DNA from 3 places in the Bradyrhizobium elkanii USDA 76 genome. Region 3 is predicted to be linked to each of the others. Evidence: predicted binding sites of a transcription regulator. Region 3 holds the regulator's gene; each other region holds the start of a gene.

Region 1 (6,546 bases), 1.8 Mb from region 3:
GACCTCATGTTCAACTATATCAAGGTTTAGAGCTGGTGTAGAGCCGTAAGCCTCCTGTGCCGGCCGGCCTGCCGTCCTTCCTCAGGCGGCGTGATGGAGAGCCCTGTCGACGTGCTTCTTGACTTGCCCGCGCATGTCTGTCGTAACCCTCTGGCCGAGCTCCCACAATTCCTTGTTCTGGTCGAAGGCCTTGCGGGCTCGCTCGGTGGACAAGGTCAAGACCTCGGACGCCGATCCGCTGCCAAGCAGATGGGCGAACAAATCGAACGCGAAGGCGGTATTGGCGTGAGAGATTTCGAGCACCTTGAGCCCGTAATCGGTCGCGACGCCCGCGTTGCGCGAGTACGTTTCGCTCAACGCCTCGGTCATCTGTTTAGAGGCTGTGCGCGCTCGAGCAAAGCTCTCCACAGCTAGATCGCCGACCACTCCGGGCAATGCGATCTTCGAGAAACCCAACAACGGCATTCCGAAGATGTTCGTGCCGTTCACCGTGACTTTCATTTCACTTTCACTCAAGGCGCAGTCCCCTTCTCGCGCGAAAGCATCGCTCGCAACGCTTGCATGCGTCACGACAGCGCTGACGCTCCGTGTTAGATTCTGAGTTTTGGGTGAGCTTCGATCCCGCCCCGACACTATTCTGCGGGACGAAGGCGCCACTGTCGGTTCGGTTTGCGACTCTCGCGGAGAATTTCTTGAAATTGTCAAATCAAGCCAACGTATATTTATGGAGAGTGTTGTGCATAACGTGCGTGCTGTGAGCAGCGGAAGGCTCCTGTATCGGCGTGAGGTTGTGCGAAGTATCATCGGCATTGGCTGCGCTACCAGGCAGTTTGCGCGCAAACAAAAACCCTGGCATCGCTGCCGGGGTTTTGCATTTCTTGGATCGCTTGAGCGCGGACTTTAGAAGTCCATGCCGCCCATACCGCCGCCCGGAGGCATCGCGGGGCCGCCGGCGTTCTTCTTCGGCAGTTCGGCAACCATCGCTTCCGTGGTGATCAGGAGCGCGGCAACCGAGGCGGCGTTCTGGATCGCGGTGCGTACGACCTTGGTCGGATCGATGATGCCCTTGCTGACGAGATTGACGTACTCGCCGGTCTGACTGTCGAAGCCGAACGCGTACTGATCCTTCTCCAAGATCTTGCCGACGATGACGGAACCATCCTCGCCCGCGTTGATCGCGATTTGGCGGGCCGGAGCCGACAGCGCCTTGCGCACGATCTCGACGCCGGTCTTCTGGTCGTCGTTCTTGGTGCGGATGCCCTTGAGGTGCTCGGAGGCCCGGAGCAGGGCGACCCCACCGCCCGGCAGGATGCCTTCCTCGACGGCCGCGCGGGTCGCGTGCATCGCGTCATCAACGCGATCCTTGCGCTCCTTCACCTCGACCTCGGTCGCGCCGCCGACGCGGATCACCGCGACGCCGCCTGCGAGCTTGGCGAGGCGCTCCTGCAGCTTCTCACGGTCGTAGTCCGAGGTGGTCTCCTCGATCTGCGCCTTGATCTGGGCTATGCGGGCGTCGATGTCGGCCTTCTTGCCACTTCCGTTGACGATCGTGGTGTTCTCCTTGTCGATCATCACCTTCTTGGCGCGGCCGAGCATCTGCAGCGTGACGTTCTCGAGCTTGATGCCGAGGTCTTCCGAGATGGCCTGGCCGCCGGTCAGGATCGCGATGTCCTGCAGCATGGCCTTGCGGCGATCGCCGAAGCCCGGAGCCTTGACGGCCGCGACCTTCAGGCCGCCACGCAGGCGGTTGACGACGAGGGTGGCGAGGGCTTCGCCTTCGACGTCTTCGGCGACGATGACCAGCGGCTTGCCGGTCTGCACCACGGCCTCGAGCCGCGGCAGCAGCTCGTTCAGCGACGAGAGCTTCTTCTCGTTGATGAGGATGTAGGCGTCGTCCATCTCAACGCGCATCTTGTCGGCGTTGGTGACGAAGTAGGGCGAGATGTAGCCGCGGTCGAACTGCATGCCCTCGACGACGTCGAGCTCGGTCTCGAGCGACTTGGCTTCCTCGACCGTGATCACGCCCTCGTTGCCGACCTTCTTCATGGCGTCGGCGAGGAACTTGCCGATCTCGGCATCGCCGTTGGCCGAAATGGTGCCGACCTGGGCGATCTCCTCGTTCGAGGTGACCTTCTTCGAGTTCTTCTGGAGGTCCGCAACGACGGCTTCGACCGCGAGATCGATACCGCGCTTCAGGTCCATCGGGTTCATGCCGGCGGCGACCGACTTGGCGCCTTCGCGCACGATAGCAGCCGCAAGCACGGTCGCGGTGGTGGTGCCGTCACCGGCAGCATCCGCCGCCTTGGCTGCGACTTCGCGCACCATCTGGGCGCCCATGTTCTCGAACTTCTCCTCGAGCTCCACCTCCTTGGCGACGGCGACGCCGTCCTTGGTGATGCGGGGCGCGCCGAACGACTTCTCGAGCACCACGTTGCGGCCCTTCGGACCGAGGGTGACCTGCACGGCGTTGGCGAGAATGTCGACGCCGCGCAACATGCGGTCTCGCGCTTCTACGCCGAACTTGACTTCCTTGGCTGACATAATCGAACTTCCTCAGTTTAATTTCTCATCCTTCCTTCGACGCGCCCGGCAAGGCGTTCGTCAGGGGGAGTGGTGGCGAGCGCTGGACTAGGCGGCTTTCTTCTTGGAAAACACATCGGTGAGAACACCCATGATGTCGCTCTCCTTCATGATCAACAGCTCCTGACCGTCGACCTTGACCTCGGTGCCTGACCACTTTCCGAACAGCACGCGATCGCCGACCTCCACGTCGATCGGAATCAGCTTACCGGTCTCGTCACGGCCGCCTGGGCCAACCGCGACGACTTCGCCCTGCGAGGGCTTTTCCTTGGCTGTGTCGGGAATGATGATGCCGCCAGCAGTCTTCTCTTCGGCGTCGATACGCTTGACCACGACGCGGTCGTGAAGCGGACGGAAATTCATGCGATCCTCCTTGGCTTTTGTGATTATTGTTGGATTGGCAGTCGCAATAAGCGAGTGCTCACCGCTTCTCACATAAGTCTGTGACACTCCGGCGCAAGAGCTTGGACCATGTCGCCTGTTCGCCCTTGGTGTCTGAACCGTGCCCCTCACTTTGCCGGGGCTGTTTTGGGCAGGATCGGACGTGGCTGCGGGCATACTAAATCGACGCACCAACGCGGAAGTAGGTCCTAGCCCAGCATAGGCCCAATATGCTTTGATGCGCCGGTTGGGACTGAGACGCATGGGTGGCTGATGTACATCTTCATTCGAACGTACACCAAGGTTCGTTCGGTTGCGGATGCTGCTCGCCGCGCCAAAAGCGGGATCGGTCAGATCCTAAGGGAATCGCACGGATTCAGATCTTATTACGTATTGGATGGGGGCGATGGCGTCGGTGTCGCTGTGATGATATTCGAGGACCGCGAAAGCGCCAATGCTGCGAACGATAAAGTGCTGGATTTCGTTCAAGCAAGCCTGCATGACCTTAATCTTGGAGACCCCGAAATCATCGCCGGGGAAGTTTTGGTGAAGATAGAATCTGATGCGTAAGTCTTTCGCGTTTCGGTTGTCGCGAGAGGACCGGACTTCTCCGTGTGCGGTCCTCTACCGCCGCTCGTGACCCGAGGCGACAGCCGGGAGGCCGATTCATTGGTGCAAACGACGCATTCTTTGAAGCGACGCTCCTCGGTCGTAGGGGAGGCCTAAGAGGCGGCGGGAGTTCACAAACTTGTCGATCGACCGGAGCAAGTGGTCGGCAGGGACGTGTCTTTCGACCAAGAACTCATAAAACAATGCAGCCTGTTCCTCCGTCCCGTCGACGTAAAAGTTGACCCTGAAACGGCGACGTCGACCGGCATGGCCGGTTCTGTTGCGGAAGGTGACAACATAGGCAGGTGGGGCAGCGTCGGCCCGTCCAGCCGCGTTCCGCCGAACTCGAGTTCCTGGTCCGGTCGTGCAGGACCGCGAGCGCGGTATAAAGGGATCGCCGCTACGTCCGCGGTTGTCCCGGACTGCGTCACCTGTTCCAGCGCTCTTCCAACCTAGGGCGTCCTATCCATGCCCTGTTCAGACACCGGGTTGTCCAGCCCAGCTGCGGCGTTCCCTGCAGTCGTGCTCGAGCTTCCTGGTAGGGGCCGACGTAGCGAAGCTGGGTCGGTATTTTGGGATAGATGCGACGTATTCGTGCAACGGCACGCTCTGCGGCCTTCCTGTCGCGCTCGTCACAGGCAAATCCAAAGCCGGTGCGCAACCGGTCCGGTAGCAGCTCGGCACTCAGGGTTTGATACCAGCGCGGCGGCCGCAACCATGGTCGCCCGCCGGCGAAGATCTGTCGGGCCACCTCGCGCGCGGCGGTGCTGACGGACAATGTATCCGATTGCATTATCGCCGCGGTGTAGGCGGCGAACGCGTCCCAATCCGCCGGCAAGTCGCTCGACGTCAGCCCGAACAATGCCCCAAACAGCCGGCTCTCGGCCCAATAGCGCTCGCGCTCTTCGACCGTGAACGGAGGCAGGATCAGGTCATGGACGGCCAGAGCGGTGTCGACGAGGGTCGCGTGAACCCAGCGCAACGCTGCGGCCTCGTTGGCGCGGTAGGGCGAGCCGCTCTCGAACGGACCGATTGCTTCGGGCAGGCGGCCGACGATCATGGTATGGCGGTGGTGCAGGTGCCGGGCTGCGGTAAGGGCCGCATCGAGCGAGCCGAATACCATCGTAAACACTACGTCAAAGGTTCGATGGAAGCGACCGATCGGATCCGCGAAGGTTCGCGAGTGCTCGGCCACGGCGGCGGCGACCCAGGGATGCGCCAGCTGAAGCAGCAAGGCACGACCGGCGCCCAAAAAGGTGATGGCTTCTCGGTCGATCCGCCAGGTCATCGACCCTGGACCAAAAATGCCCTCGACCGGTCCGGCGGCCCGAGCCCGGACGAAATCAAGAGCGAGCTCAAGGTCGCTTTCGGAGACCAAATGCGCACCTTCCGAAGCAGACAGGGGGCATTCCAGCGGTCCGTGCAGTCTATCGCAATTCAGCAAGCCATAGCTCTCTCAACGTTGTCGCATGATGTCCACCCGCGCGGAATACGGGGGCCTGACATTTGGTCGAACCCCATGCGGGTAAGACTGAGCCGGATGCAGCGGCTGCTACGGCTCGTTTGCTGAAGAAACTGCCCCGCCGCCGCCGTCTTTCATACTTCCTCTCGAAAGCGTATTGTTTCGATCGAACGAGCTCACTTGGCAGCGCTGTCGTTCAGAGTATCTTATTCTTACGGGGCGCTCGAGAGCGTTTTTGATCTGCTCGGCGATTGGTCGTCAGGCCATATTGCAGGTTGATGCCTGCGCGTGCTGCGCAGGAAGCTGCCGCAGGTAAGCGGCCGGCGTGCTAACCTGGCTTGCAAGCTGGCCGAAGCTCCAGTGGGGCGGCGCGCTGGCGTGTCCGATAGGTCCCAGGAACGAGCTTTCGTTGTGGACGTAGACCAGCCAGAACATCCGATGCCCTCGTCGATAAAAGGCCTCGCGTGCGTTGCGTTCGTCCTCGCTGATCGAGGTGTGCTGCAGTTCCAGAATAGCGGCCATAGTGGTGCCGCTACCGACTAGTACGTCGGCGCGATGAAGCTCTCCGGTCATCGCATCGCGCAAAGCGATCTCGCGACACGATATATCGAAAAGTTCTTTCCAGCCGAGATGCCAAAGTCCTTCCGGCTCACTCCAGGGGTCACAGTCGCCCGCCTTGTGCCGCCAGTGGGGGTGTTCTCGACCGGCATGACGGCGGTGAGCAGACCGCCGCGGTCGCGGCACGTCGTGCGCTCTCCCTTCGTGATGGGTGCGCGTTTCTGGTCGCCGACCCAGGCATAAAGCATGGCTATCGCTCCCCGTTACGCATCGGCTGCTTGAACCCGAACCGCTTCGAAGCCGCCGTCACAGAAGTCTTCGTTGCCAGCTAAGGCTCGATAGAGCTTGGTGAGCCAGTAGTTCGGACCAGACACTTCCTCGAAGTCTTCTGCTCCCTCGATCAGCTTTTCCGCGACGCGCTCCGCATCTTCACCCGTGCCGTAGGCGCGGCGAAGCGCCGGATATTGGCCTCCCAAATGCTCGAGGCCCACCGGCGCGATCGAAGTCTCGCGATCTCATTTGCGGCATTGGGTGATGCCCACGGAGCATCACCCCGAGCGCGCTTTGTTCGAAATCGTGCTGCCGTTGAACCGCTGACCATTTGCTCCGCCGGTGCATTCGGAATGCGCCTTTTTGACCGTAAAACAGCCATTTCCCTGCATTCTCAAACAAAAATCATACGAGACGCGACGCGCGACAAGGCCAAAACTGCTTGCCGCTGGAGCATCACGGGTGCTTCCTGCAAACCGACCCGATCGGAACGAAGGGGCCGTATCAATCTCTATGCGTATGCTGGGAATGATCCCGTAAATGGCGTCGATCCATTGGGGCTTCATGCGATCTCCCCTGAGAGAATGTCTCATATCAAAGACGGGCACGGGGCCAATACGCCAATCTCAGCGGAACGTCGCCGCAGCCTTTGTGACAAAAAAAGGCAACCTGACCTCCGACGGAGT
Region 2 (6,546 bases), 1.8 Mb from region 3:
TCTAGAAGGGACTTCAGGCGCCCGCTCATGATGGGCATCGCCTGTTGCGCCTACTCGTCAGTGGGCTTGGGCCAAAGAGTGACATTGCGATCAGTGATCGCCGTCCTAATCTGATGGCAAAATCCCTTTCGTTAAATTTTCTTGAATGAGCAATTTTGACCATAAGCTCGCGCCGCGTTGCGGCACAATACTTCTCACCGCCCTGCTCTAGGCATCCATCGATGATTGAGAGAATGTTTGCGAGGAGCGCAGCTATAGCCAAATGATTCCCGCTAACGGCAACACCCGCTGAAGGATCGCCGCTAGGCAGAATGGAATTGGGCGATTGGCATAACCTGTCGACAGACTTTCAGGGCTGTCGCTGACCCACGTCAATCCACACGAAACAAACAAATCGGCGATAGCTGGAACTCTTGTCGGCTTGCCCTGTTCATTCTTTGTCCGATTCCGGACGCATAAGAATTGGTGGATACTATGAAAAGAATTCTATTAGCGACAGTCTCTGTTCTCGCATTCGCTTCTCCGTCATTCGCGGCGGAGACTGGCAAAACCGTTGGCCAATCGCCCTCCTCGTTCTACCTGGCTCAGGATACTGCGACCATGAAGTGTCAGATCGTCGAGAGCCAGCCTGCTGCCGGCGGCAGCATGAAGGTTGTCGGCGCCGCTCACACGACAAAGGCCTCGGCAGAAGCGGCTTTGAAGGCGGACAAAACTTGCGCCAAGTAATCGGTTAAGTCGCGGCGCGAGTACAAAGGCGGCTCTGCGAGTTCGCTAGAACCACGAATCCTCGGATCCGCCCCCACCAGCGCCTCGAGCGCCCTGGGTCGAGGTTCTTTATCGGCCAGCGGCACGCAATCGACTTGCCGCTTGAGATGCTCCAAATTCGAGAGGATACGACCATGAACCAGCAGACAATGAAATACGCGATTGCGGTCGCACTCTTCGGTGCGGCGACGCTCGCCTCGGTGCTGCCTTCGGGGGCAGCTCCGATCTCGCCGAGCACGACTCTTCTGACACAAGCGGCTTCTTCGTCCGGGGTGACAGAAATCTACTACCGACGCCACTACCGCGGTCGCGGCTACTACGGCGCTCCGGGGGCCGCAATTGGCCTTGGCATCCTGGGTGCCGCGGCTGGAGCCGCCGCTTATGGAGCCTACGGTGGTAGCTATTACGGGCCGGACTACTATGCGCCAGGCTACTACGGCGGCCCGTATCCCTATCGCCGCCAATACTACGCCCCGTATTGAGCGCACGAGCGACGCTGTTTGGGCGTGGCAACCTCTGTCACAGACCATGCCCACTCAACGCGCGCTCGAGCGCACTGGAGCGCGATGGCGCGGCTGCGCCCTTGTGATCCGGTCAACTGCATCGGCCCCTCCTGCGGACTTTTGCAGGAGTCGGCGAATCGGAAGACAGACAAAACTTGCGCCAGGGAGCTAAAGGCGCGAGCGCGGGGCTGGTCTATCGGCTCGACCAGCAATCCCGAAGCGACTCACTCGTCCCGGCAACGCCACGGGCACCGCCGACCACGAGCCAAACAATGCCAAGGCTGCCTCTCTCAAGCTCAAACTGCCTCCTGCTCCGCGTCCGCCGCGCCGGGTGGCATTTCAATCGAGAAGAAGTAGCACAGCACTTGCCCAGTGATGCCGCCGACAGTCGTCGCCGGAAGCTTGAAGATCGCGCACTCAACTCCGACGACCAAGAGACCCAATATCCACAAGGTCCCACCAAAGGGTCGGACAATGTCGATCGGACTTATCCTCATCATCCTCCTCATCATCTTCCTGCTTGGTGGCTTCAGCGGCCGCTTCGGCGGCTACGGCTACGGCTATGGCCACGGTGGGATGGGGGTCATCGGTACCATCCTGGTCATCCTCGTCGTATTGCTAGTTCTGGGTCGGCTCTGACCCTCGCAGGGTCGGCTGTGTCGACCGGGCGCCTCCCAAAATATCCTGTCCCCGGCGTACCGGGTCCCAACGAGCCCCGACCAGCTGAAGCCGACAATGCCCGCCGATGAACGGGTGTTTGTGCCTGCCTCGGTCCTGCTGCAGCGGCTGCACGACGAGGCACCGGCAAGATCGCTTTACCCTGGGCTGGCTGATGGGTCGCCTACACAAGCACTCCTTCGGCCCCTATTATGCTGCTGCTCGCTGTGGTCGCTATTGCACCGGGTGTCTCGATCGTAGCCGGCCTGCTACTCATGATCCCCGCGTCCCAGATGATCGCGGTCTTCGGTCTAATCACGGGGGCGGCCAACCAGGGCGGAGCTATGCACTTCCCAAAATCCAGTAACGGTGGGGTGCGTCCTGACTGGTTTGGTAACAATTCTCACCCGCCACCCGGCTGCAATGCAAAGTGCTGATTTTGAGATATTGCACAAGGCGTCCTCACGGAAATCCGTGAAACGGCGAGAATTCATCACGCTTCTCGGCGGCCGCTTTTTGCTGGTTCCTGCAAAAAAGGCCCAAGCATCTCTGCCGGGCCTTCGTTATTGTTGAGCTCTGAACGAGTAGGACTTAAAAATCCATACCACCCATGCCGCCACCTTGAGGTATGCCGCCACCGCCGGCGTTCTTCTTTGGCAATTCGGCCACCATGGCTTCGGTAGTGATCAGGAGCGCCGCAACAGAAGCCGCATTCTGAATCGCCACACGAACGACCTTGGTCGGGTCGATGATGCCCTTGGTGACCAGGTTGCCGTACTCGCCGGACTGGGAGTCAAAGCCGTAGCCATACTGATCCTTCTCCAGGATCTTGCCGACGATGACGGAGCCGTCCTCGCCAGCGTTGATCGCGATCTGGCGGGCCGGCGCAGACAGCGCCTTGCGCACGATCTCGACGCCGGTCTTCTGGTCATCGTTCTTGGTGCGCAGCCCCTTGAGATGCTCGGAAGCACGCAGCAGGGCGACGCCGCCGCCCGGCAGGATGCCTTCCTCGACGGCCGCGCGGGTCGCATGCATCGCGTCATCAACGCGATCCTTGCGCTCCTTCACCTCGACCTCGGTCGCGCCGCCGACGCGGATCACCGCGACGCCGCCCGCGAGTTTGGCAAGACGCTCCTGCAGCTTTTCACGGTCATAGTCCGAGGAGGTCTCCTCGATCTGCGCCTTGATCTGCGCCACCCGCGCCTCTATGTCGGCCTTCTTACCGGCGCCGCTGACGATGGTGGTGTTCTCCTTGTCGATCATCACCTTCTTGGCGCGACCGAGCATGTTGAGCGTGACGTTCTCGAGCTTGATGCCCAGATCTTCCGAGATCGCCTGGCCGCCGGTCAGGATCGCGATGTCCTGCAGCATGGCCTTGCGGCGATCGCCGAAGCCCGGAGCCTTCACGGCCGCGACCTTCAGACCGCCGCGGAGGCGGTTCACGACCAGGGTCGCGAGCGCTTCGCCCTCGACGTCTTCCGCGATAATCACAAGCGGCTTGCCACTCTGGACGACGGCTTCCAGCAGCGGAAGCAGTTCATTCAACTGAGATAGCTTCTTTTCGTGGATGAGGACGTAGGCGTCTTCCATTTCGGCGCGCATTTTGTCGGCGTTGGTGACGAAGTACGGCGAGATGTAGCCGCGGTCGAATTGCATCCCTTCGACGACCTCGAGTTCGGTCTCGAGCGACTTGGCTTCTTCAACCGTGATGACGCCCTCGTTGCCGACCTTCTTCATGGCGTCGGAGAGGAACTTGCCGATCTCCGCATCGCCGTTGGCCGAGATGGTGCCGACCTGGGCGATCTCCTCGTTCGAGGTGACCTTCTTGGAGTTCTTCACGAGATCGGCGACCACGGCTTCCACCGCGAGGTCGATACCGCGCTTCAGGTCCATCGGGTTCATACCGGCGGCAACCGCCTTCGCGCCTTCACGGACGATCGCAGCCGCGAGCACGGTCGCGGTGGTGGTGCCATCGCCAGCTGCATCTGCCGATTTGGAGGCAACTTCTCGCACCATCTGCGCGCCCATGTTCTCGAACTTGTCCTCAAGCTCGATCTCCTTGGCGACAGTGACGCCGTCTTTGGTGATGCGGGGGGCGCCGAACGACTTGTCGAGCACGACGTTCCGGCCCTTGGGCCCGAGCGTGACCTTAACCGCATTGTTGAGAATTTCAACACCGCGCAACATCCTGTCGCGGGCGTCGACGCCGAACTTAACTTCTTTGGCCGACATAATGATCTCCGTTTTCAACTGGTCAGATCCTAAGGACCGTGCGACTGGACGAGCCCTTAAGTGGCGGGACTTGAATTTGCAGGCCTCGTCCTTCGAGACGCGGGCTGCAGGGACGGCTCAGGATAAGGAAAATTGGCTGGCGTCTATGCGACCTTCTTCTTGGCGGCGGGCAGCTCGGTGAGAACGCCCATAATGTCGCTTTCCTTCATGATCAGTAGTTCCTGACCATCGAGCTTGACCTCGGTGCCTGACCACTTGCCGAACAGGACGCGGTCGCCAACCTTGAGATCGATCGGAATCAGCCTGCCGGATTCATCGCGGCCGCCTGGGCCAACCGCCGTGATCTCGCCCTGCGAAGGTTTTTCCTTGGCAGTGTCCGGAATGATGATGCCACCAGCGGTTTTGTCTTCGGCCTCAATGCGCTTGACCACAACGCGGTCGTGAAGCGGACGGAATTTCATGCTGTCCTCCTGTTTTCTTGTTGTTGTTGCTTTGGACGAAATGGCAGTCGTGGCCAGCGAGTGCTCATCAGCACATAAGCCGCCGCAAGGGGACGTACAAGACCGTCCCGAAACGATATTCTGCTCAGAGCAACACGAAATAGCTGCCAAGACCGCGGCGGCTAAGGATCCGGTGAAGGCCAGCTGTGTGGTGCGAAAGTCGTTGGACGCCGCATCATCAGATTTAAGAAAGCTTCCCATCGCGCAGGGGCATTGCGTTGTTCTCGACGTGCGCCAGAATGCGCCGGACGTCGGTCGCTTCTTGTGCAGCCATTCAGCGGTGCTTGTCGAGATCGAGTGGCGCGTCACTCACGAGGCGCGTCGGCATCAATGCGCTGAGCGTCAGCCAAATCGACCGGGTCGATGGAAATCCTCTCCACCGTTGAAGTGCGCGGCGGCGCCGCCGGCACAGTGATCATAGTGGCAACCCGGCGAAACGCCTCGAACGACAATCCTTCGATCATCTCCTCATCGGTGATGACCTCGTAGGCACCCGGAGGCAGGAGGCGGTCGATGCCCTTGATCCGGAAGGGATGCTTGAAGGTGACCGTTTCGCGTCGGGAGCGCATGGTCATGATCGGCTATCCTTCAGAAACGGCTTTGCATCGGCGCGATAGTGAAGCAATCCGTTTACAGTGCTCTTTGTGCCGAGATTAGCTAACTCTTTACCATGAGATGGCTGCGAAGTCACCAAACACAAGGCAATACACATCGCGGATTTGTTATAGATGCCGGCGGACGAAATGCTTGCTGATGCCAAGTGAAAAAATGCGAGTTGGCGATCGGCAAGCATCGCGACTCGGAGAGAAGAAATGCTATCTCGCAAATCTACCAGCCGAGATAGACTTGCAGCGGTTGGCTACAACCGTCATGGCGCGATGGGACGGTTCTGGCACGGTCTTCATCGTCACGCTCTTATGACGATGGTTGCTTACGCCTTCTTGCAGTACTTCCGCATTGCCAAGACGGGGCGCAAAAATGAAACGACGGCCACCACCTCAGCCCAACCTGCCAGCCGCGCGTCCCGCCATCGTCGCTCTCATTCTTCAGCCATCAGATCCGCGATACGGGTACTGCAGAACACAGGTCAGCGAAGAGCAAGGCGTGAACAAATCTGCCAAAGTCGTGTTAGCGCCCACCCGAAGCACCTTTATGATCATGCAGGAAACGGGCGATCCGCGTCTTCAACACGGTGGCGTCGTGCGATTTGCCCGAGGCCGCGTGCTCGAAGAGCCTGCGCTGGACGTCAGTAGGCAGATCATTCCATTCGCTGACAAGGGCGGCACCCAGACATTCCAGGACTCTGCGCTCCACATCGCGCAAATCGCTGGCTTCATAGGGTAAAGGCCACGCCAACTCCTGCGCTCCGCCTTCCTCGTCCCAACGGTCGAGAGCGGTTGCCATTTCTTCTCCCGACGTTGGCCTTCGACCTTTCTTTTTGACCATTCGATATAGTCGCATATATCGGCATTAAGCGCCATTCGCTCGATCGCGGGGCGATCCGAAGCGCCAATCCTTCCAGTACCGAGAATGCCGCGGCCGGGGAACTCGGTAGTTCGCCCATCGGTTATTGCAACGGTTTGTTCGCGCGGCGTACAGACTCAAGGTTCACCATGGATGTGATCGTTACACCGGCAGAGGGAGGCACGGTTTGGCAGCTGACGGACCTGCTCGGCCGCTCGATGGGGCGCATCACGGCAAGCGCTCCACGTCAGTTCATGATCCACCCGGAGGGCCACGCATCGGAAACTATGGCCGGCATACAGCAAGGGCCGCACGCCTCGCTCGACGCCGCACTGGCTGAGATCGAGAGGCACACCCGGGGCGTCTGCCGTCGAAATCCTGGCGAAGATCAGCTTTAGACAGCGCCCAACAATCCAGATCGTCGG
Region 3 (6,546 bases):
CGCCGCCGAGGAAGATCGAGGACACCTGCCGCCCCGGAACGCGCGCGGCCGTCGTCTCGATCTCGCGGGCGAATGCGCGCACGAAACGATCCTCGTCGACGGGCGCATGCCGCACGTGGCTGTTGAAATCACAATACGGGCATTTCGACAGGCAGAACGGCCAGTGCACGTAGACGCCGAAGGCTTCTCGGTCAGCGTGGCTCAAGGCAGATCTCCGCGAGCTTCACGAAGGCGCGGGCGCGATGCGACAGGCCGAGCCCGAGCGGCGGCAGGCCGTGCTTCTCGATGCTGGTCATCTCGCCGAAGGTCCGCGTGTAACCGTCGGGCAGGAAGGCCGGATCGTAGCCAAAGCCGGCAGTGCCGCGCGGCGGCCAGACCAGGGTTCCATCGACGCGGGCCTCGACCTCTTCGAGATGATCGTCGGGCCAGGCCACGCACAACGCCGACACGAAATGTGCCTTGCGCCGGTCCGGTGCGGTGGCGCCGCGTTCCTGCAGCAGCCGCTCGATCCGCGTCATCGCCGCCATGAAGTCCTTGCCCTCGCCGGCCCAGCGCGCCGAGTAGATCCCGGGTGCGCCGTCGAGCGCGTTGACCACGATGCCGGAATCGTCGGCGAAGGCGGGCAGCCCGGTCGCCCTCGCCGCCGCGATCGCCTTGATCGCCGCGTTGGCGCGAAAACTGTCGCCGGTCTCCTCGGGCTCGGTGAGGTCAAGCTCGCCAGCCGACACCACCTCCACGCCGTGCGGCGCCAGCAGTTCCCGCATCTCGGCAAGCTTGCCGGGATTATGGGTGGCGATGACGAGCCTTCCGGTGATTCGGCGATGCATGACCAATCTGACTACGCCACCGCGATCTTTTGCAAGTCGACCAGACGCGCGACACCTTTGCGCGCCAGCGCCATCAGCGCCAGGAACTCGCCTTCCGAGAACGGCGTCTTCTCGGCGGTGCCCTGCACCTCGATGATCCGGCCGTCGCCGGTCATGACGAAATTGGCGTCGGTGTCGGCCTCGGAATCCTCGGCATAGTCGAGATCGAGCACCGGCGTGCCCTGGTAGATGCCGCAGGAGATCGCCGCCACGTTGTCGCGCAACACATTGGTCTTCAGCATGTTGCGGGTCTTCATCCAGTTGATGCAGTCGGCCAGCGCCACCCAGGCACCGGTGATCGAGGCGGTGCGGGTGCCGCCGTCGGCCTGGATGACGTCGCAATCGACCGTGATCTGACGCTCGCCGAGCGCCTCGAGATCGACGGCCGCGCGCAGCGAGCGGCCGATCAGCCGCTGGATCTCGACCGTCCGGCCGCCCTGTTTGCCGGCCGAGGCCTCGCGACGGGTGCGTTCCAGGGTGGCACGCGGCAGCATGCCGTATTCGGCGGTGACCCAGCCGCGGCCCTGGCCCTTCAGCCACGGCGGCAACCGCTCTTCCAGCGTGGCGGTCACCAGCACATGGGTGTCGCCGAACTTCACCATGCAGGAACCCTCGGCATATTTGACGACGCCGCGTTCCAGCGACACGGGACGCAGTTCATCGGGTGCACGGCGGCTTGGCCGCATGAAATCCTCCAGAAATCCGAGAAAATTGGCTGGCCGTGCTTGTAGGAGCGGGAAGGGGCAGCGGCAAGGGTTTTCGGCCCCGGTATGGTCCGGTACGAGGGGACCGAATGCATGCTTGTCATCGGCCTCCCGGATCGACAAATTATGCAGTAATTGTGAGGGACTGGAGTGTGACTCACCACGATCCGATTGGCCTGATTGCGCCGCATGCCGGGCTCGCCCAGCTCAACGAGCGTTCGCGCGACATTTTTCGTCAAATCGTCGAAAGCTATCTCGCGACCGGCGAGCCGGTCGGTTCGCGCAACATCTCGCGCCTGATCGCATTACCGCTGTCGCCGGCCTCGGTCCGCAACGTGATGTCGGATCTCGAGCAGCTCGGCCTGATCTATGCGCCGCATACCTCCGCCGGCCGGTTACCCACCGAACTCGGGCTGCGCTTCTTCGTCGATGCGCTGATGCAGGTCGGCGACCTCACCGAGGCCGAGCGTCAATCGATCCAGACCCAGCTTGCTGCCGTCGGCCGCGCGCAATCCGTCGAGGCCGCGCTCGGCGAAGCCTTGACGCGGCTGTCGGGGCTGACCCGTGCCGCGGCGGTGGTGCTGACGCAAAAGTCGAATGCGCGGCTGAAGCACATCGAGTTCGTGCGGCTGGAGCCGGAGAAGGCGCTGGTCGTGCTGGTCGGCGAAGACGGCCAGGTCGAAAACCGCGTGCTGGCGCTGCCGCCGGGTGTTCCATCCTCGGCCCTCACCGAGGCGACCAACTTCCTCAATGCGCGGATCCGCGGCCGGACGCTGGCTGAAGCGCGGCTCGAGCTCGAGACGGCATTGACGCAAAACCGCGCCGAGCTCGATCAGCTCACGCAAAAAGTGGTCGCGGCGGGCATCGCGAGCTGGTCCGGCGGCGAGAACGAGGACCGTCAGCTGATCGTGCGCGGTCACGCCAATCTGCTCGAGGACCTGCATGCGCTCGACGATCTCGAGCGCATCAAGTCGCTGTTCGACGATCTCGAAACCAAGCGCGGCGTGATCGATCTGCTCGGCCGCGCCGAACGCGGCGAGGGTGTGCGGATCTTCATCGGCTCGGAGAACAAGCTGTTCTCACTGTCGGGTTCCTCGACCATCATCGCGCCCTACGGCGACGCCCAGGGCCGGATCGTGGGCGTCCTCGGTGTGATCGGACCGACGCGGCTGAACTATGCGCGGGTGATCCCGACCGTCGATTATGCCGCGCGCATCGTCAGCAAGATGCTGGGCGGCTGACCGGAGGGCGATTTCGCTTTCATTTGACGGGTTTTCTTCACCCAGGCCGGAGATCCCAGTTCCCGAGACCGGTATGTTGCGCTTGATTTTCGCCGCCCAAAGCACGATATCCCGGCAAGCAATCCCCAAGATTTGAACCGACGCGAGTTTTCGAGAAGGCAAGCCATGACCGATCCGAACCGGGCCAATGACAACACCGAGAATTCGGCGCCGACGGGTGAGCCCGTGGTCTCGAAGCCCTACATCATGCCTGACGAGCCCGAGGCCGGATCGGCAGAGGCGCTGACCAAGGAACTCGCCGAGGCGCGCGACCGGACGCTGCGCACGCTGGCCGAGATGGAGAATCTCCGTCAGCGCACCCGCCGCGAGGTCGCCGACGCCAAGACCTACGGCATCACCGGCTTTGCCCGCGACGTGCTCGACATCGCCGACAACCTGCAGCGTGCGCTCGATGCGGTGCCGGCCGAGACCAAGGAAGCCGCCGATCCCGGCCTGAAGGCGCTGATCGAAGGCGTCGAGCTGACCGAACGTTCGCTGCTCAACGCGCTGGAGAAGAACGGCGTCAAGAAGTTCGACCCGATCGGCGAGAAGTTCGATCCGAACTTCCAGCAGGCGATGTTCGAGGTGCCTGATCCGTCGGTGCCGTCGGGCACCGTGGTGCAGGTCGTGCAGGCCGGCTACATGATCGGCGAGCGCATCCTGCGTCCGGCCCTGGTCGGCGTCTCGAAGGGCGGCGCCAAGGCCGCCCCGAGCGCCGACATCACCGCCTGATCTGTCCGCTCCCGGCTGCCCGTTTGTGAGCTCGCGGATTGCGCGGGCTCACGGTCGCGGCTTTTCGTGTGCCTTCGGCCAATAGGTGCCGAAGCTCCAGAGATTTCCTTCCGGATCGCGGCAGGCGAAGTCGCGGCTGCCATAGTCGGTGTCGCGCAGCTCCATCTCGATCTTTGCGCCGACAGCCTTGACCTTCGCGTGCAGCGCGTCGGGATCGTCGACGGCGATATAGATCGAGTCCGTGCGGCGGTTGTCGAGGTCGCCGACCAGCCTGCCATATGCATCGTCACGGCCCTGGCCCAGCATCAGCATCGAGGAACCATAGGCGAGCTCGGCGTGATGGATCACGCCGCCATCGCGGTAGACGACGTGTTCGGTGAACCCAAGCACCGTCGTAAGCCAATTGGTCATCGCCTCGGCGTCCTTGCAGCGCAGGGTCGGGTAGATGCGGGGCGGTTCGATGTCGTGCGTCATGGTCGCTCACCTCCTTGGCTGACGGCGCCATCCTGCACGAGGCAGCGCGGCGTCGGCTTGAAGGTTTGTTACCAGTCCGCCAGCCCATCGCCGGCGTGAACCAGCCGGCGGTCGGTCAGCGCCTGGCGGCGCGCCCAGGCGGTTGGCGGTTCGCCTGCGAATTCGACGAACTCGCGGGCGAGATGGGCCTGGTCGGCATAGCCGCTTTCCACCGCGATCCCCGCCCAGCCAAGCGCGGCTTGGCTTTGTGCCAGCTGGCTCGCCCGGTGAAACCGCATCATGCGCGCCAGCGATTTGGGGGCGAGGCCGAGCTCGGACCGAAACCGGCTGGCCAGATGCTTGCGGCTCCAGCCGATCTCGTCGGCCAGTGCCGTGATGCTGATAGCGCCGGCCGAACGCGCCAGCTTTCGATAGGCGAACGCGACTTCGGGAGATGGCATGCGGCCGGCGCGGCGCAGCACGAACGCCTCGAGCAGGTCGAAGCGGCGCTGCCAGCACGTCACGGCGCCGAGCTGCTCGCGCAGACGACGGCCATCATGGCCCAGCACATCGTCGATATCGACCATGCGCCCGACCAGGTCGGTCACGGCGCCGCCGAAGAAGCTGTAGGCGCCGAGCGGGGTGAAATCGACCTGTACGCAGGCGGCGCGGCCGTCGGACTCGATGTAAACCGGCCCGGCATGCAGGCCGGCGGCGAAGCTGAGCTGACGATCGGCCGCGCCGGGCTCGCGCGACAGCGCGATCAGGAACGGCGAGCCGAAACTGATGATCAGCGGGACGATCAGCGGCGCGGTCTGCCGTTGTGCGAACCGGCCCGTCGCGGTCTCGCGATAACCGGTGATCCGGACGATCAGGCCCGCCAGGCGCGGCGATGGCAGGCGCTGCGCGAGATCGAATGCCAGGGGTGACGCAGACGCGGCCATGCGGATCTCGCGAGGCTGCGTCTTACGCGATGTCCGAGGACTGGATGCGCTTGACGCCGGCCTTGGCCATGTCGTCCCAGGCCTTGGCGAGCGATCCCTGGGTGTCGATGCCGCGGCAGGCATCTTCCACCACATAGGTCTCGAAGCCGGCCTTGCGCGCATCGAGCGCGGTCCATGCGACGCAGAAGTCGGTGGCCAGCCCGGCCACGAAAACCCGTTCGACGTTGCGCGCCTTCAGATAGGCGGCGAGCCCGGTGGTGGTCTTGCCGTCGGCCTCGGTGAAGGCGGAGTAGCTGTCGACGTCCTTGTGAAAACCCTTGCGGATGATCAGCTCGGCCTGCGGGATCGCGAGATCCTTCGACAGCGAAGCGCCATCGGTACCCTGGACGCAGTGGTCGGGCCACAGCACCTGCTTGCCATAGGCAAGGTCGACGGTCTCGAACGGCTTCTTGCCGGAATGGGTCGAGGCAAAGGAGATGTGTCCGGGCGTGTGCCAGTCCTGCGTCATCACCACATTGGCAAAGCTCCTGGCGATCCGGTTGATCACCGGCACCACCTGCTCGCCGTCCTTCACCGCGAGGCTGCCGCCGGGCAGGAAGCAGTTCTGGACGTCGATCACGAGCAGCGCGGAGCTATCGTCGGGCTTGATCGCAGCCGCCCAGAGATGTTTTGGAACCAGCGCGGCAAGCGCCAGCGTACCGAGTCCTGCAACGACCTGTCGTCGATCCAACATCGCGCCCCTCCTCGCTCCGATAACCGTGCGAGGAGGCTAGTTCCGTTCGTGGAGCTGCGAAAGTCCGATTTTTCGGCGGGCCTGTCAGCCGCGCGGCTGGATGCCGTCGCGCACCGCGCGGAAGCGCGGGAAGGCCTTCTCCCAATCGGTGCGCGGGGAGCTGCCGATGATGCGCATCGATGTTTGCGCGCCGAACCGCAGCCACTGCACGATGGTCACCGGGGTGTTGTCCTTGCCGCTGACCGCGTCGATCCGCGTCTCGAAGCCGGGCTGGCCGTCGATCCGGATCGGTTCGGACATGGTGATCCGCCCGTCGCGCACGCCGGGGATCGTGGTGGCGATCTGCTGCGCGAAGCGGCCGCGATCATCCGGTGTGGCCGGGGCCGAGCCGATGATGCCAAGCAGCATGAAGGGCTTGGTCTCAAGGCCCCTGTCGTCGCCGTCGGCCATCAGCAGCGCCGCGCCCGGCGCCAGCATGCGGACATTCTTGAAGCTGCTGAGCTCGGTGACCTTGAACGGCATCATGCCGAGCTGTTCGTCGACCGGCACCTCGTTGCGGATCTGGGCGGTGGCGAACATCTGCCGCACGGCGTCGTCGGTGTAGATCTTGCTCGCGTTCTCCGGCACCTGCACCGCGACATAGCCTGAGAAGGTCGGTCCCGGCAGGATCATCGAATAGCGCCGCACATTGGTGGTGCCGTCACGCGCGCTCTCCACGGTGTAATAGGCAAGGCCGGCCGGCGTCTCGAGGCTCTCCGGCTTGATGTTTCCGCTACCGGCCGGGTTGGCCTTGAAGGCGCTCACGACCTCGTTGTAGGCGTCCGCGGGCAGATC

What was found. Region 3 encodes HrcA, which represses chaperone genes, less so after heat shock. Its sites were predicted from a motif close to GTTAGCACTCNCNNNNNGNGAGTGCTAAC; they were not measured.
Region 1: groES (co-chaperone GroES) is a predicted target of HrcA. The motif match lies at 2,977-3,005, and genes of this name have one in related genera.
Region 2: JEY66_RS08775 (co-chaperone GroES) is a predicted target of HrcA. The motif match lies at 4,658-4,686, and genes of this name have one in related genera.

Annotation. Positions count from the first base shown of each region.
Region 1 covers NZ_CP066356.1:7,370,040-7,376,585, reverse strand. Annotated here, with positions in the region: gene JEY66_RS35010 (phasin family protein) at 82-501, opposite strand; gene groL (chaperonin GroEL) at 901-2,541, opposite strand; gene groES (co-chaperone GroES) at 2,629-2,943, opposite strand; gene JEY66_RS34995 (hypothetical protein) at 3,235-3,531, shown strand; gene JEY66_RS34990 (oxygenase MpaB family protein) at 3,998-4,948, opposite strand; partial or broken gene JEY66_RS45575 (DUF932 domain-containing protein) at 5,280-5,404, opposite strand; gene JEY66_RS34980 (hypothetical protein) at 5,854-6,081, opposite strand; gene JEY66_RS34975 (hypothetical protein) at 6,139-6,426, opposite strand.
Region 2 covers NZ_CP066356.1:1,807,769-1,814,314, reverse strand. Annotated here, with positions in the region: gene JEY66_RS08790 (hypothetical protein) at 873-1,247, shown strand; gene JEY66_RS08785 (DUF3309 family protein) at 1,743-1,907, shown strand; gene groL (chaperonin GroEL) at 2,517-4,157, opposite strand; gene JEY66_RS08775 (co-chaperone GroES) at 4,301-4,618, opposite strand; gene JEY66_RS08770 (hypothetical protein) at 4,963-5,232, opposite strand; partial or broken gene JEY66_RS08765 (IS701 family transposase) at 5,420-5,757, shown strand; gene JEY66_RS08760 (hypothetical protein) at 5,786-6,061, opposite strand; gene JEY66_RS08755 (hypothetical protein) at 6,271-6,519, shown strand.
Region 3 covers NZ_CP066356.1:38,070-44,615, forward strand. Annotated here, with positions in the region: gene hemW (radical SAM family heme chaperone HemW) at 1-205, opposite strand, end outside; gene rdgB (RdgB/HAM1 family non-canonical purine NTP pyrophosphatase) at 192-827, opposite strand; gene rph (ribonuclease PH) at 839-1,552, opposite strand; gene hrcA (heat-inducible transcriptional repressor HrcA) at 1,723-2,811, shown strand; gene grpE (nucleotide exchange factor GrpE) at 2,977-3,582, shown strand; gene JEY66_RS00225 (VOC family protein) at 3,631-4,056, opposite strand; gene JEY66_RS00230 (AraC family transcriptional regulator) at 4,125-4,979, opposite strand; gene pncA (bifunctional nicotinamidase/pyrazinamidase) at 5,002-5,712, opposite strand; gene JEY66_RS00240 (hypothetical protein) at 5,797-6,546, opposite strand, start outside.